4 regions of the Mesorhizobium sp. M0227 genome follow, and region 2 is predicted to be linked to each of the others. Evidence: riboswitches for the same ligand, from Rfam matches in the RefSeq annotation. Region 2 holds a riboswitch; each other region holds the start of a gene.
The links. A riboswitch is a leader RNA that binds a small molecule or an ion and turns the genes downstream of it on or off. The one in region 2 is predicted to bind cobalamin.
Positions count from the first base shown of each region.

Region 1 (3,394 bases), on a different contig from region 2:
GCCAGCGAATTGCAGCCTCGATCTCCTTCTTCAGGAACGTCTCATAGTCGACATAGCTCAGCTGGCCCTTCGCATGAGCGGCCCGCGCCTTGCGTACCTGCGGCGTCTGCGGGAAGGACCCGATGGTCGTCGTCGGGAACGGCGGCAGCCCGAGTGAGCCGGCTTGGACTCTGGAGCGCTCGCCAAAAGCGCTCTCTCGTCGCTTCGCGCTGTCCTCAATGCTAGCGATCCGCCCCTGAACAAGCGGGTCATGGATCCTCGTGGATGTCACGCGCGTGGCGGCAGCCTCGGCAGACGCTTTCAACGCGCCTGCCACCGCATCCCTGCCTTGGGACAGGGCCCGGGCCAGCAAGACCAGCTCGTCGGTCTTCTGGGCCGCGAAGGCGAGCCACGACCTGATGTCGGCGTCGAGTTCCGTCTCCATGCGCAGATCAATCGGCACATGCAGCATCGAGCAAGAAGGCGCGATCTCGACGCGGTCCAAGGGCCAGCCGGCGACGATCGGTTTGATGCGGTCGAGAATGGCGGGCAGGTTCGCACGCCAGACGTTGCGGCCATCGATCAAGCCAAGCGAGAGCACCAGATCCTTCGGAGCGAGCCGACCCACCGTTTCCAGCTGCTCGGGAGCGCGCACGAGATCAATATGCAGCCCGGCCAGGGGCAGAGAAACCGCGGTTTCGAGATTGTCTCCCAGCGACCCGAAATACGTAGCCAGCATGATCTTCAGCTCGGGCGCGGCTTTCGACAGCTGGCCATAGGCGAATTCGAACGCAGCTCGTTCGTTCGGGTTCAGATCGAGGACAAGCGCTGGCTCATCGATCTGCACCCAGTCGGCTCCCGACAGCTTCAGCTTCTGCAGGACTTGCTCGTAAACGGGCAGCAGCCGCGGTAGGAGCGCGATGGGACCGAACCCCTCGGCAGGCGATTTCGCCAGCTTGAGGAAGGTGATGGGTCCAAGGATGACTGGGCGTGTGTGAATGCCGAGAGCTTTAGCCTCGAGGAAGTAATCGACCGGCTTCGATGACGAGAGGGCGAACGTCTGATCATCATCGAGTTCCGGCACAATGTAGTGGTAGTTGGTGTCAAACCACTTGGTCATTTCCATCGCGGTTACACCAGGTCCATGAGCCTCCTCCTGGTGACCAGCGTGTCCACAATCCTCCGTCTGACCCTGGTTGCCGCGCGCCATTGCGAAGTAGATGTCAAGTGGGACCTCGCCGCTATTCCAGCCGTAACGGGATGGAACGGCCCCGACCATGGCTGCGGTGTCGAGCACATGGTCGTAAAGCGAGAAGTCGTTCGACGGGATTTTCGACACGCCGCGATCGCGCTGCTCTTCCCAGCTAGCGGCACGGAGCGCCTTCGACGTCGTGAGAAGGTCGCCAGCGGCCGATGTTCCGGACCAGTAGCTTTCAAGCGCGAATTTCAGTTCTCGCCGACGACCGAAGCGCGGCACGCCGAGCGTTGCTATAGGAATTTCCTGAGAGTCAGTCATGTCATACCCCGATGGTTGGGGCGTCGATGACAAGGAAGGCGCTAGCAGGCCGGCACGAACGCCGGCTTGCAGCGGCCACCGAGACACCCCGCCCGTGGACGTAATTCGCCGTGGCAGGTCTCCTGGCTCGCGGGGTCATAGCCTCTACCCGTCTTCCTGAGGGTATTCGCCTCAGTGACATGAGTGGGGTTGGCTCGCCGCTAACAGTTGCGGGGGCAGCGCCGGCATTGCACCGGCTTCCCTCTTAGCTCCGCTGCGGCAGCGCCGCACGCGAGAACCACGACACGCAGACAATCACAGCAGTCCGCTCTTTTGTCAATGACGCATAACGAAATGTTTATGTCGTTATGTGATTTCGCTTTTACGCTTGTCTAACATTGTGAAATATTCAGTCGCCCATTGGCGGCGCTGCTCCGCTGCCACCATTGTCCAACTAATGGATCCCTGTCGGGCTGCGACATCCCTCGCAGGTCGCCGATGAAGGATTTCGGACAAGACTTCAAGCGCGTGACAACGTCATTAGAATGCAGAAGATCGCATTGGTGGCGATGTTTAACGATGCGGCCGCAAGCCGTGCGTGCGTGGTAGAAGCGGTTTTCTCGGAGTGAGCGCCAAACCGTGGTCCGGGGGGAATTGGCACGCCAGTCGTCATCACGGGTGACTAGGCAATCGTGATGACTCCGCTCGGCGGCAAGAGACCACACTGACGGAGCCTGGCTCAAGGGTCTGATGCAAAGCCCGACTGTGGTCCCGATAAGCCGCTTAAGCCGCATTCAGGCGGTCAGGATAAGTATCTCTCTCTCCAAGCGCTCGGCATTGAGGGATGCGCAAATGCAGGAAAAGCTCGCGTGCTTCATATTCTGCATCATACGATCGGCAGGACCCAGTTTTTATCCAGTGCACGCGTCAGCGCGGTGTGCAATTCTGGCTCGGTCCGATACGAAGGCATTTGGGCCTCGCTGATCCAGCCCAAGCCAACATAGTGGAAGTGATCCGCAGGGACCGTAACCCGGCTGCTGTCCAGTTGCCGAACGAAGTCCGCTGACCAATGGTGGATCGTATACGCTTCAAGTTTGTCCATCATCCTCCGCCAGCGTTGGATGCGTTCTTCGCGCGGCATGCTGGCCGCTCTTGAGATCGCGGTAGCTATCTCGTCGGAGAGCCTCGGATTTACCAGGCGTCCTCGCCGAAGTCTTCGGCCGCGCCGGCAAACTTCGATAACACCAGAACGCCAGGGTCGCTCGGATCTTGTGCAGCAATGTATTCTTTCGCCACAAGATTCATGCCATCGCGCAACGGCGTCACAACGCAAACACGCGCGGCTCTGTAAAGACCCGATATCTCAGCTTGGGTGAACGACCTGTTCTCATAGATAATCGGCATCCACTCGTCCGTGCCATGCCGGTTGTTGACTTGATTGACGAGTCTTTCGACGTCGCGCCGATATTCGCTGTACGCTTGGATGTCGCCACGTGAGGGAGTTGCGATTTGCAAGAGCGAGACACGTTGCGGCTCGACTGCCAGCAGATCGAAAGCTTTAATCCGATTGTCGATGCCCTTGGTGTAGTCGAGCCGATCGACGCCGATAACTAGCTTTGCTCCGCCAAGTTTCAACTGCGAAATGTAGGCTTTCTGCGCCTCAAGCGAATCTGCGGCACACTGTTCGAATTGCTTCGGATCGATACCTATAGGAAAATTTTGGCATTGCGTCTGGCCATGGTCCGAGAAAACGACCCCGTTCTTGCTCTCCAGCCCCAAATGAGATTGGACACAGGCGAGGAAATTGCTCACATCACGGTCGGTCTGGAAACCGAGCAGATCATACTCGAGCATACATTTCATTAGCTCGCCAGAATTGGGCACGCGCTCCATCATGTCAGACTCGGGCCATGGCGTATG
Region 1 is NZ_JAMYSJ010000044.1:25,405-28,798, forward strand. It holds gene metE (5-methyltetrahydropteroyltriglutamate--homocysteine S-methyltransferase) at 1-1,471, opposite strand, end outside; cobalamin riboswitch at 1,591-1,792, opposite strand; partial or broken gene NKJ00_RS30900 (alpha,alpha-trehalose-phosphate synthase (UDP-forming)) at 2,361-3,394, opposite strand, start outside.
Region 1: linked by a shared signal. The riboswitch ahead of metE (5-methyltetrahydropteroyltriglutamate--homocysteine S-methyltransferase) and the one ahead of bluB (5,6-dimethylbenzimidazole synthase) in region 2 are both predicted to bind cobalamin.

Region 2 (3,394 bases):
TGATGCGGACCTGGCCGTTCATCGTCTTTCGCATGATCGTCTATTTCGGCATCACGCTGGCCTATATTATGGCAACCGGCACCGGCGCCTCCGTCGGCTATGGCGTTGGCCATATCTCCACCGATCCCGACGGGCCGCTGTCGTTTGCCCTGTGGGGCGGCGTGGTCGGTTTCGGCGTCGTCTCGATCGCCGTCTACTGGATCCGCGAATACATCCTCTATGTCGTCAAGGCCGGCCACATCGCCGTCATGGTTCATCTGATCGACGGCCGCGACATTCCCGGCGGTCAGGACCAGATCGCCTACGCCAGGGATGTCGTCACCCAGCGTTTTGCCGAAGCCAACATCCTTTTCGTCGTCGACCGACTCGTCAAGGGTGCCATCCGTGCCATCACCGGCCTGCTCGGCGGTATCGCCGCCTTCCTGCCGATACCAGGCCTGAGCGGCCTGGTCTCCTTCATCAACACGGTGATCCGCCTGTCGCTGACCTATGTCGACGAGATCATCCTCGGCTACAACATCCGCATCAATTCAGCCTCGCCCTTCGAGACGGCGCGCCAAGGCGTAGTGCTCTATGCTCAGAACGGCAAGGTCATGGTCAAGAACGCCGTCTGGCTGGCGGTCATCATGTGGGGCATGTCGTTCATCATCTTTCTGATGATGCTGGCACCTGCCGGTGCGATTCTGTTCCTGATGCCTGGCCAGCTCGCCGGCTGGGCTTTTGTGCTCGCCATCGTCTTCGCCTGGGCATTCAAGGCGGCGTTCATCGAGCCTTTCGCCATCGCCTGCCTGATGCAGGTCTATTTCAAGACCATCGCGGGCCAGGTGCCCGATCCGGCCTGGGACGCCCGGCTGGCCGAGGCATCGTCGAAGTTCAGGGAGCTCAAGGACAAGGCGCTGGCCTCCTTCGGCGGTTCGCGCTGGGCTACGGCCGGCGCCACACCCTGATCGGCTGGGCGGATGGTGTCTGGTGAGGCAGGAACGGTGTTGAGGCGCGCCACGGTGGATTTGAGCTGTGTCTCGCCTTGCCCGGAAAAGGTCTCGCTCATGATCAGCTCCGGCAGCGGCAGCCGCCGTCCCCAGCCATGCGTTTCAAGGTCCGGTTTGGGAGCGAACTCGGAAACACGGCCGACGCAGAGATAGGCGACCGGCGTTACGTGATCCGGAATGGCCAACAGCCGCTTCAGCGCCTCAGCCTCGATGATGCTCACCCAGCCGACGCCAACGCCCTCGGCACGCGCGGCCAGCCAGAAATTCTGCACCGCGCAGACGGTGCTGTAGAGATCCATCTCCGGATTGTGCCAGCGTCCCAGCGGCGAACCCTTCGAGCGCTGCCGGTCGCAGGTGATGCAGATGTTGAGCGCGCTCTCGCAGATGCCTTCCAGCTTGAGCTTGCGGTACAGCGCCTGTTTTTCCGCCTCGATCGCCGGCAGTTCCTGTTCTCGCGCGGCCAGGAACAGGTCGCGCACCTCCGCCCGTCGTTTGACATCGCGAATGACAATGAAATTCCATGGCTGCATGAAGCCGACCGATGGCGCGTGATGGGCGGCAAGCAGCAGCCGTGCCAGCACGTCGTCATCGATCGCGGTGGGCAGGAAATGGCTGCGCACGTCACGCCGCGTGAACATGGCGCGGTAGACCGCATCGCGCGCATTCTGGTCAAATCCATCGTCAATGGCAGCGGTCATGTGTTCCGGCATCGCTTGTCCCCTTGCGATTGCAGATTCAAAACTGACAGAGCGTACTTTGTGCGTCCAAGTAGACGCACGTCGCTCTGATGCCATCCGCCTGACCACGCGGATGACAATGCCTGCCAGGCCGGTCTTCTGGCTCGGGATCAACCCGCGTCCGGTGCCTTCCCGTCATCGACAGTGGCATTTACCGGCGCGGTCCCCCTCACAGCGTTGGGCACGCCACGGAATTCAACCGTGTTCCCGATTCTCCCGCTTGCGGCGGGCACCAGGCAGTACCAGGGACCTTACGCCGAAGCGCCCGCGGGGCCAATGCCTGCGGCGACGCGAATGGACGCAGTCGCGATTTTCCCCAGTCATCGGCCGCCCGTGCATGGCCTTTGTCGATCCGGGTCACTAGATTAGGACGATGACCACCCGTCTCTACACCCATCCGATCTTCCTCGAGCATCTCACGCCGCCCGGACATCCCGAGCGGCCCGACCGCTTACGCGCCATCGAGCGCGTGCTCGACGACGAAGCCTTTGCCGGGCTCGATCGTATTCAGGCGCCGGAAGGCGACGAGGCCACCATCCTCTACGCGCATCCCGCCGATTTCGTCGCCCGCGTGCGCGCCGCCATCCCCGACGAGGGGATTGCCCGCATCGATGCCGACACCACTGCCAGCCCGAAGAGCTGGCAAGCGGCGATCACCGCGATCGGCGCCGCCAACGCCGCCGTCGATGATGTCTTTTCGGGCCGCGCCGACAACGTCTTCGTCGCCGCCCGGCCGCCCGGCCATCATGCCGAAAAGACCACGGCGATGGGCTTTTGCCTGTTCAACACGGCGGCGATCGCGGCGCGTTATGCGCAGAAGAAACACGGTGTCGAGCGCGTTGCCGTCGTCGACTGGGACGTGCATCACGGCAATGGCACGCAGGATATTTTCTGGGACGATCCGTCGGTGCTCTATTGCTCGACACACCAGATGCCGCTTTATCCCGGCACCGGAGCGAAGACCGAAACGGGCGCCGGCAACATCGTCAACGCACCGCTGGCGCCGCAGACCGGCAGCGAAGTGTTTCGCGATGCCTTCCTGTCGCGCGTCCTGCCCGCGCTCGACAATTTCGCGCCCGACCTGATCATCATTTCGGCGGGGTTCGACGCGCACCACCGCGATCCGCTGGCCGAGATCAATCTGACCGAGGATGATTTCGACTGGGCGACCGGCCAGCTGATGCAGCGCGCGGCACGCCACAGCGGCAACCGGCTCGTCAGCCTGCTCGAGGGCGGCTACGATCTGCAGGGATTGGCATTTTCGGTCGCCGCCCATGTCGGGCGACTGATGAAAGGATGAATGATGGCCGATGAGACCAACGAAGACGTCAAGGCGATGAGCTTCGAGCAGGCACTCGATGCGCTGGAGAAGATCGTCGATGATCTGGAGCGTGGCGACGTGCCGCTCGACCAGTCGATCAAGATCTATGAGCGTGGTGAGGCGCTGAAGGCGCATTGCGACCGGCTGCTGAAGGCCGCCGAGGACAAGGTCGAGAAGATCAGGCTGTCGCGCGACGGCAAGCCGGTTGGAACGGAGCCACTCGACGCGGATTGAGGCTCGGTCCGAACGATGGCCTCGCCTCACCGGTTTTTGGACATGATCATGATCGAGGATATAACTCGTTCCGATTGAAACAGCTCAAGGACAAGAGGAGATACGGAAGCGAT
Region 2 is NZ_JAMYSJ010000001.1:648,631-652,024, forward strand. It holds gene NKJ00_RS02925 (hypothetical protein) at 1-947, shown strand, start outside; partial or broken gene bluB (5,6-dimethylbenzimidazole synthase) at 1,070-1,783, opposite strand; cobalamin riboswitch at 1,799-1,978, opposite strand; gene NKJ00_RS02935 (histone deacetylase family protein) at 2,100-3,026, shown strand; gene NKJ00_RS02940 (exodeoxyribonuclease VII small subunit) at 3,030-3,281, shown strand; gene NKJ00_RS02945 (DUF2277 domain-containing protein) at 3,393-3,394, shown strand, end outside.

Region 3 (3,394 bases), on a different contig from region 2:
TAGGCCTTGACGTGCGAGCCCGGCGTCAGATGGTCGAACATCCAGCGCGTACCGGTGCTGCCCGCCTGCGCCTTCACCGTCACCGCGATCGAGAACGGCCGCGATGGCGAGGAGGACAGCGTATAGGTGCGCATCAGCGGCCCGTCCGATGTCGGCAGTTCCAGAGTCACGAATTGGCCCGGCTTGTAGCGGAACCAGGTCTGGTTGTCGGAGCGGAAGGTGAAGGTCTTCACGTCAGGCGCTTCGTCACTGACGCCGATCACTTCCAGCACCTGCAGCCTGTCGTTCCAGGGCGTCATCTGGTCGAGATGGCGATAGAGGCCAAGGTCCGTCATCGCATTCATCCTCTTGTCCCCTGGGCTAGGCGACGCTGCGCAAGGCTGGCCGGTCGCCTTCTGCGAGGCGCGGCCCGATGAACGACGCGTACCATTCGACGAACTGGATCACGCCGCCCTCATGCAGCTCCGAATAGGGGCCTGGTTCATAGGCCGGCGACAGGATGCCGAAGGCGTTTTCCTCGACGATGCGGCGGTCCTGGTCGTTGGTCTCGGTCCAGACATGGGTGAGCTCAGCGAGGTCGTAGTCGACCCCTTCGACCGCATCCTTGTGGACGAGCCATTTCGTCGTCACCGCGGTTTCCGTGGCACTGATCGGCAGCACGCGGAAGGTGACGGCGTGGTCGCCGAGGATATGGTTCCAGGTCGTCGGATAGTGATAGAGCAGCAAGGAGCCGATGCGGTCGGTTGAAACGCTGTCGGACAGGTTCTTCTGGACCGCTCGTTTTCCCGTCATAGTGTAGCTGACGGCATCGCGCAGCAGAGGCGCGCGGGTGGCGCGGTACTGCCCTGCCGGATCGATGCGGAATTTGCTCGGCAGGCCTGATGCCTCGCATCTAGCCCAGTGCGCGACCATTTCAGGGTCGCTGTCGGCGCCGTTGACGCCGGTCACGGTCGGAGCCTCGGGGAAGGTCTTGCACAGCTCCGGGTGATTGGCGGCGCAGTGATAGCACTCGCGGTTGTTTTCCCAGACCAGCTTCCAGTTGCCCTTCTCGACGATCGTGCTCTCGAAGGCGATCTTTGCTTCACGCAACCGGTGCGGCAAAAGATAGGGTTCGATCATCGCCCGCATCGGCGCGAAATCCGCCGGTTCCTTGGCCAGGCAGATGAAGATGTAGCCGCCGACGCTCTCGCAGGCGACCGGCTTCAGGCTGAAATCACTCTTGTCGAAACCGTCGGCCATCTGGCGGGCAAACAGCAGGCGGCCGTCCAGCTCATAGGTCCACTGGTGATAGGGGCAGACGAGCTTTGCCGCCGTGCCCTTCTCCGTGTTGCATACACGGCTGCCGCGATGGCGGCAGGAATTGTGGAAGGCGTTGATCTTGCCGTGCTGGTCGCGGACAAGGACCACCGGATAGTCGCCGATCTGCACGGTGATGTAGCTGCCCGGCTTCGGCAGTTCGCAATCATGGCCGATGAACAGCCAGTCGCGATACCAGATCAGCTCCATGTCGAGCTTGAAGTAGTCCGGATCGGTGTAGAAGGGCTGCTCCAGCGAAAAGCCTTGCCGGCGCCCCTTCAGGAGCCTCAGCATCTCGTTGCGGGTATCCATGTCCTGTCCTCGTTTCTAAGGACTGAACTGGTGGTGATGGAGGAAGGATTGAAACGCAGGCCGGCTAGGTGCCGACATGCGCTATCCACCTCTTGACCGCCCACCGCGATCAGTCGAGTCTAACAATCTCGGGCTGGTTTCCGGGCTCTGGAGTTGTCCTTGCGGACCATCGCGACACCTTCCCAGGCAGTTGCCCAGTGGTCTCCCGTTGCGACTTGAACTCCACCACCGTTGCGGGGGCAGCGCCGGATTCTGACCGGCTTCCCAATTCTCCGCCTCGTCGTCACGAAGCGGCACCTGAGATGGTATGATCTAACCACGATCGGGGGCGCGCCGTCGGCATGAAAACGACATCGTATCCATGCGGCGCGACACGGCATGCGAACGTTCCCGCAGACCGTCGCGGGCTGAAATCCACCTCCCGGATGGCCATTTTGCCGGCAGCGATATCCCCGAATCGGATCCCTTGGCGGGGTCAAAAAAGGTTAACGGTTTCGAAAAGTGACTATTAGCTCGATCTAAAATCGAACCGAACGGTTCGTTTCTGTTGACGGTGCGTGCAGGACGGTGTGAACGCAGGGCCTCTGAAACAGTCGGTGATCCATCCAGTGGTTACATCTAACATGCTGATATAAAGAAGAAAAATATACCCGTAGAGTTCCCTTGGCACAATTTCAAGGTGTGGATTCATGGTCCACACGGAACAACTTCGTGATTGGAAAAGGCGGGGTTGCCCTCCCACATCGGAGCTGTCCGAACGACGCGATTTCATTTCCAAGACACGCCGCTAGACGGACGGAAAAAGACGATACTGGAGTACAAAAATGAAAAAGATCATTCTCACTGCCGCAGCCCTTCTGGCCATTTCCGGCAGCGCCTTCGCTGGTAGCGACCACTACGGTTCGAACGCCGCGGCAGCCACTGCTGTCGACAGCTCGTACACCGCTTCGACCAAGAAGTCGGAACCGGCTGCTCAGGCGCCTGCCCAGGGTGCTGACCGCAACCTCTTCGGCAACAACTAACAGCCGATTCCCAGTCGACGGCGGGCTCGCCCGCCGCCCTGGCGAAATTCAGACATTCAGGAGTATTTAAGATGAACAAGATCTTCATTGCCGCCGCCGCCGTTCTGGCCATCTCCGGCAGCGCTTTCGCCGGCAGCGACAACTACGGTTCGAACGGCTCTAACCAGCCTGCCGCCGCAGTGGACCAGTCGTACACGGCTTCCACCAAGACCTCGGAACCGGCTGCCCAGACGCCCGCTCAGGGCAGCGACCGTAACCTCTTCGGTCGCTAACAGCCAATTTCGCAAGCGACGGCAGCTGTGTCTGCCGTCCTGGCGAAATCCAGAATTCAGGAGATTAAAATGAACAAGATCCTTATTGCTGCCGCCGCCGTTCTGGCCATCACCGGCAGCGCGTTCGCCGGCAGCGACAACTTTGGCTCCAATGGCGCCAATCAGCCTGCGGTTACTTCGGTTGACAGCGCGCATACGAGCTCGGTCCGCAACAGCGGTGGCCTCGTCGAGAAGCTGCTCAATTCGTCGGGCGACGTGGAGAAGTCCGCCCCTCAGGGCAGCGACCGGAATCTCTTCGGCCGTTAACAGCCGAAGCTGATCTTCAACAAAAGAGCGGCGGGCCTAGCCCGCCGCTCTTTTTGCGTCCAAGACGCGGTCCTGCCTCAGGCCGCCTTCGCTTCAGCCTCATGAAGGGCAAACGACCGTCCGTCAGCGTCGAAGATATGCAGGTCCTCGCCATTGGCGCTCAGCCGCAACGTCGAACCACGCTTG
Region 3 is NZ_JAMYSJ010000007.1:243,371-246,764, reverse strand. It holds gene NKJ00_RS12785 (FAD-binding oxidoreductase) at 1-335, opposite strand, end outside; gene NKJ00_RS12780 (aromatic ring-hydroxylating oxygenase subunit alpha) at 361-1,608, opposite strand; cobalamin riboswitch at 1,723-1,924, opposite strand; gene NKJ00_RS12775 (DUF680 domain-containing protein) at 2,433-2,630, shown strand; gene NKJ00_RS12770 (DUF680 domain-containing protein) at 2,702-2,902, shown strand; gene NKJ00_RS12765 (DUF680 domain-containing protein) at 2,972-3,208, shown strand; gene NKJ00_RS12760 (ABC transporter ATP-binding protein) at 3,286-3,394, opposite strand, start outside.
Region 3: linked by a shared signal. The riboswitch ahead of NKJ00_RS12780 (aromatic ring-hydroxylating oxygenase subunit alpha) and the one ahead of bluB (5,6-dimethylbenzimidazole synthase) in region 2 are both predicted to bind cobalamin.

Region 4 (3,394 bases), on a different contig from region 2:
TTCATACTTCGTGCGGCGGGCGCGGCCTTCTTGCCTCTTTATTTTGGGGGGCGGCCCGCCCCCCCCCCCCCCCCCCCACCGCCGATGAGGAAGGTCAGTGTCTTGCGATCAGGCAAAGCTGTCGCGCAGGCTGGTCGCGGTGCCGGTGAAGCGGCCACGCACCACACCGACGACCGCGCCGAGCACCAGCCAGAACACGAGGTTGGTCACGGTCACCGCCACCACGAACTGGTGATGCAGCCCTTCCGGAATCGCCGTCTCGTAACTGTCGGGCTGCGGTGCACCGACAACATGCGGTGCGACGATCAAAAAGACGGCAAGGATCGCCAGCGGCAGCGACTTGCGGAACGCGATCAGGCCGAGACCGGCAGCGGTTGCCGCCACCGTTGCCCACCACCAGATCTGCCGCTGGGTGAGATCGGCGGCCGGCATGGCAGGCAATTCCGGCGGCAGGCCGAGGCCCGGTGCCAGCGTGAACACGGCAAAGCCGGCAAGGCCCCAGAACACGCCCTGGCGCCAGCCACCGATGCCGCCGGCGAATTCGGAGACCGCGACCAGGATCAAGGCGAAGCCGATGCCGGTGACGATATTGGCAAGCACGCTGAAGGCGAAACGCTCGAAACCGTCTGCCGGCGCCCAACCTTCGTCTGCCGGAGCGGCTTCCGCCGCAGCCGGGGCAGCAGAGCTCATCGCATCTCCCGCCGGAGCAGTTGTGCTCATGGCATTGCTATCCGTTGCGGCCGGAGCGCCATGGTCATGGTGATGCCCGCCGCCCGCCTGTTCGTAAACTTCCGCCTTCAGGATCAGCGGCACGGTGGCATAGGCCTGCAGGCAGGCGAGGACGACGCCGGCCACGAGCCCTGCGATCGCCGCGATGAACACGACGTTGCGAAACAGATTCATGATGTCAGCCCCTCGTCAGTGGCAGGGAAACGCCATCGAATGGCGATAGTCGTGAGCCGCATTATGGACGGCATCGATATGCGAGAAGCCGACAAAGCCCATCACGAAAATGCCGAGCAGCGCGGCAAGCGCGAGCTGCATGAAGCGCGACTGCGAGGAGACGGAGGCGCCGAGGGAGACGGAAGCGGTAGTCATGTCTTGTCCTTTCGCCCTCCACCCGAGGGCATCGAAGTCAGTTTCCTGTCGCCGGCAGGTCTCCTGGCTCGCGGATCAGCATCCTTCCCCACCTTCCCGAAGAAAAATCTTCAGTGGCATATGGAGAGGACTACCGCACACAGTTGCGGGGGCAGCCACGGCATTGGGCGAATTCGCCCGCACCGCATTCCCTCTTGGCTCCAAAATGGAACCGGCGACACCGGCGACTATAGGCAGAATCCTCGCCTCCGGCAAACCAAATTCCGCCGGCGGCCATTGCGAATGCGCCATGAAGGTCAAAGCGATTTCGGCAGATAGCGCCACGTCACAAAGCCGCAGACCGCCGCCAGCAGGCCGAGCGTGACGAACACCGCGCCAAGGCCGAAGAAGGCCAGCACCACCGAATAGACCAGCGGCGGCGTCAGCTCGGAAAAGTCGAGATAGGTGCGGTAGACCGCCGCCATCTGCGATCTTTCATAGGAGCGCACCGAACGCATGAAGGCGGTCGAGCCGAGCGCGTCGAGCGCAATGGTGAAGAAGGCGCCGCAGAGCAGGAAGGCGCCGGTGAGCAGCGGCACGGTTTCGCCGACGAAGCCTGCCGCCAGCAGCGTGGCCGACATGGCGAAATAGGCGAATGTCATGGTCCTGCGGCCGCCAAAGCGCTTTCCTGCCTTGCCCCAGAAGATGGCCATGAACAAAAGCGCGTTGCCGGCCGAAACCAGCAGGCCGCCGGCCAGCTTGCCCTCGCCGGTGATCACCATGAACAGCGGCCCGTAGACGAAGAACGTTGTCCAGAAACAGGAGCGGCCGAAGGCAATCAGCCAGGCCAGCCTGAGCCTGGGCTGCGCGACGAAGCGGCCGATATTGGCGAGCGGATTGACAGGGCGCGTCTTGCCCGGACGGATGGACTGGGTGTCGCCGAGGCGGTAGGTCCAGAACAGCGCCAGCAGGGCAAACGCGAACACCGCGACCGCACCGTGCGCGGCATAGATGCCGAAGCGCGTGTAGAGGAAGATGCCGAGCGTCGGCCCACCGGTCCAGGCCAGCATCGACCACGCCATGCGCAGCGATTCGGCCTGCATGAAGTCGGTCTTGCGGATGTGGTCCATGATGTAGAGGTTGAGCGTGATCGACAGCGCGCTGGCGCCCATCACCCGGCACAGCATGCCGGCCAGTTGCCCGGCAAGCGTGTCGGTGACGAAGAACAGCGAGCCGACGGCCAGCAGGCAGGCGCCTGATGTGTAGACCCAGCGGCGGGCAAAGCGGCGGATCAGCATCGGCATGAACAATGTCACCGACAGGCCGAGCATCGCCACGACTGTGTAGAGCATCGACACGATCTGCTCGTTGTGCAGGATTTCATAGGCCTGGATCGGGATGACGCTCGACACCGTGGCGCGGGCGAAGGATTCGACCGCATAGAGCGACGCGAAGGTGCGCGCGTCCGCGGCCTTGAGAGCCGGCAGCCAGATCGGATGGCGCACATGGGTGGACATTGCTTTCCCCGAAGCAGATTCACCGGGTTAAATCTGCCGTGGCGACCCCAGTGCCAATAAGAGGAAACCGACGTGCATCCGGCAAAAGCGAAGCCGGCCAAAGGCTTCCCGGCACTGGCCCAATGCCGCGGCCGATCCGGCGTTATCGGCAGGATTGCCGGTCTTCTTTTGTCCGGGGCAACCGTGATAGTCCTCCAACGGGGCTGAATCAGAATGCGAGACCATGAGCATCCAAACGCCGACCGCACCCGTTCAGGATCGACCAAAGCGCATCGTCGTCATCGACATCGTGCGCGGCATCGCGCTGATCGCCATGGCAAGCTACCATTTCACCTGGGATCTGGAGTTCTTCGGCTACACCGATCCCGGCCTGACCGCCTTCGGCTGGTGGAAGATCTACGCGCGCTGCATAGCCTCGACCTTCCTGTTCCTGGTTGGCGTCAGCCTGTACCTCGCCCATGGCCGACAGATCCGCTGGAACGGCTTCTGGAAGCGGTTTGCCATGGTCGCCGGAGCCGCGATCGCGATTTCGGTCGTCACCCGCATCGCCACCCCGGATGGATTCATCTTCTTCGGCATTTTGCACGAGATCGCGCTGGCCAGCCTGCTCGGCCTCGCCTTTCTGCGGCTGCCGGCACTGCTGACGCTTGTCGTCGCCGCGCTCGTCATTGCGGCGCCTGTCTATCTGCGCCTCGAGGCGTTCGATCACCCATGGCTGTGGTGGGTAGGCCTGTCGGCTAACAATCCACGCTCCAACGACTACGTTCCGTTGTTTCCATGGTTCGGCGCCGTGCTTGCAG
Region 4 is NZ_JAMYSJ010000043.1:32,039-35,432, reverse strand. It holds gene NKJ00_RS30770 (CbtA family protein) at 109-903, opposite strand; gene NKJ00_RS30765 (CbtB domain-containing protein) at 919-1,098, opposite strand; cobalamin riboswitch at 1,135-1,338, opposite strand; gene NKJ00_RS30760 (MFS transporter) at 1,395-2,594, opposite strand; gene NKJ00_RS30755 (heparan-alpha-glucosaminide N-acetyltransferase) at 2,818-3,394, shown strand, end outside.
Region 4: linked by a shared signal. The riboswitch ahead of NKJ00_RS30765 (CbtB domain-containing protein) and the one ahead of bluB (5,6-dimethylbenzimidazole synthase) in region 2 are both predicted to bind cobalamin.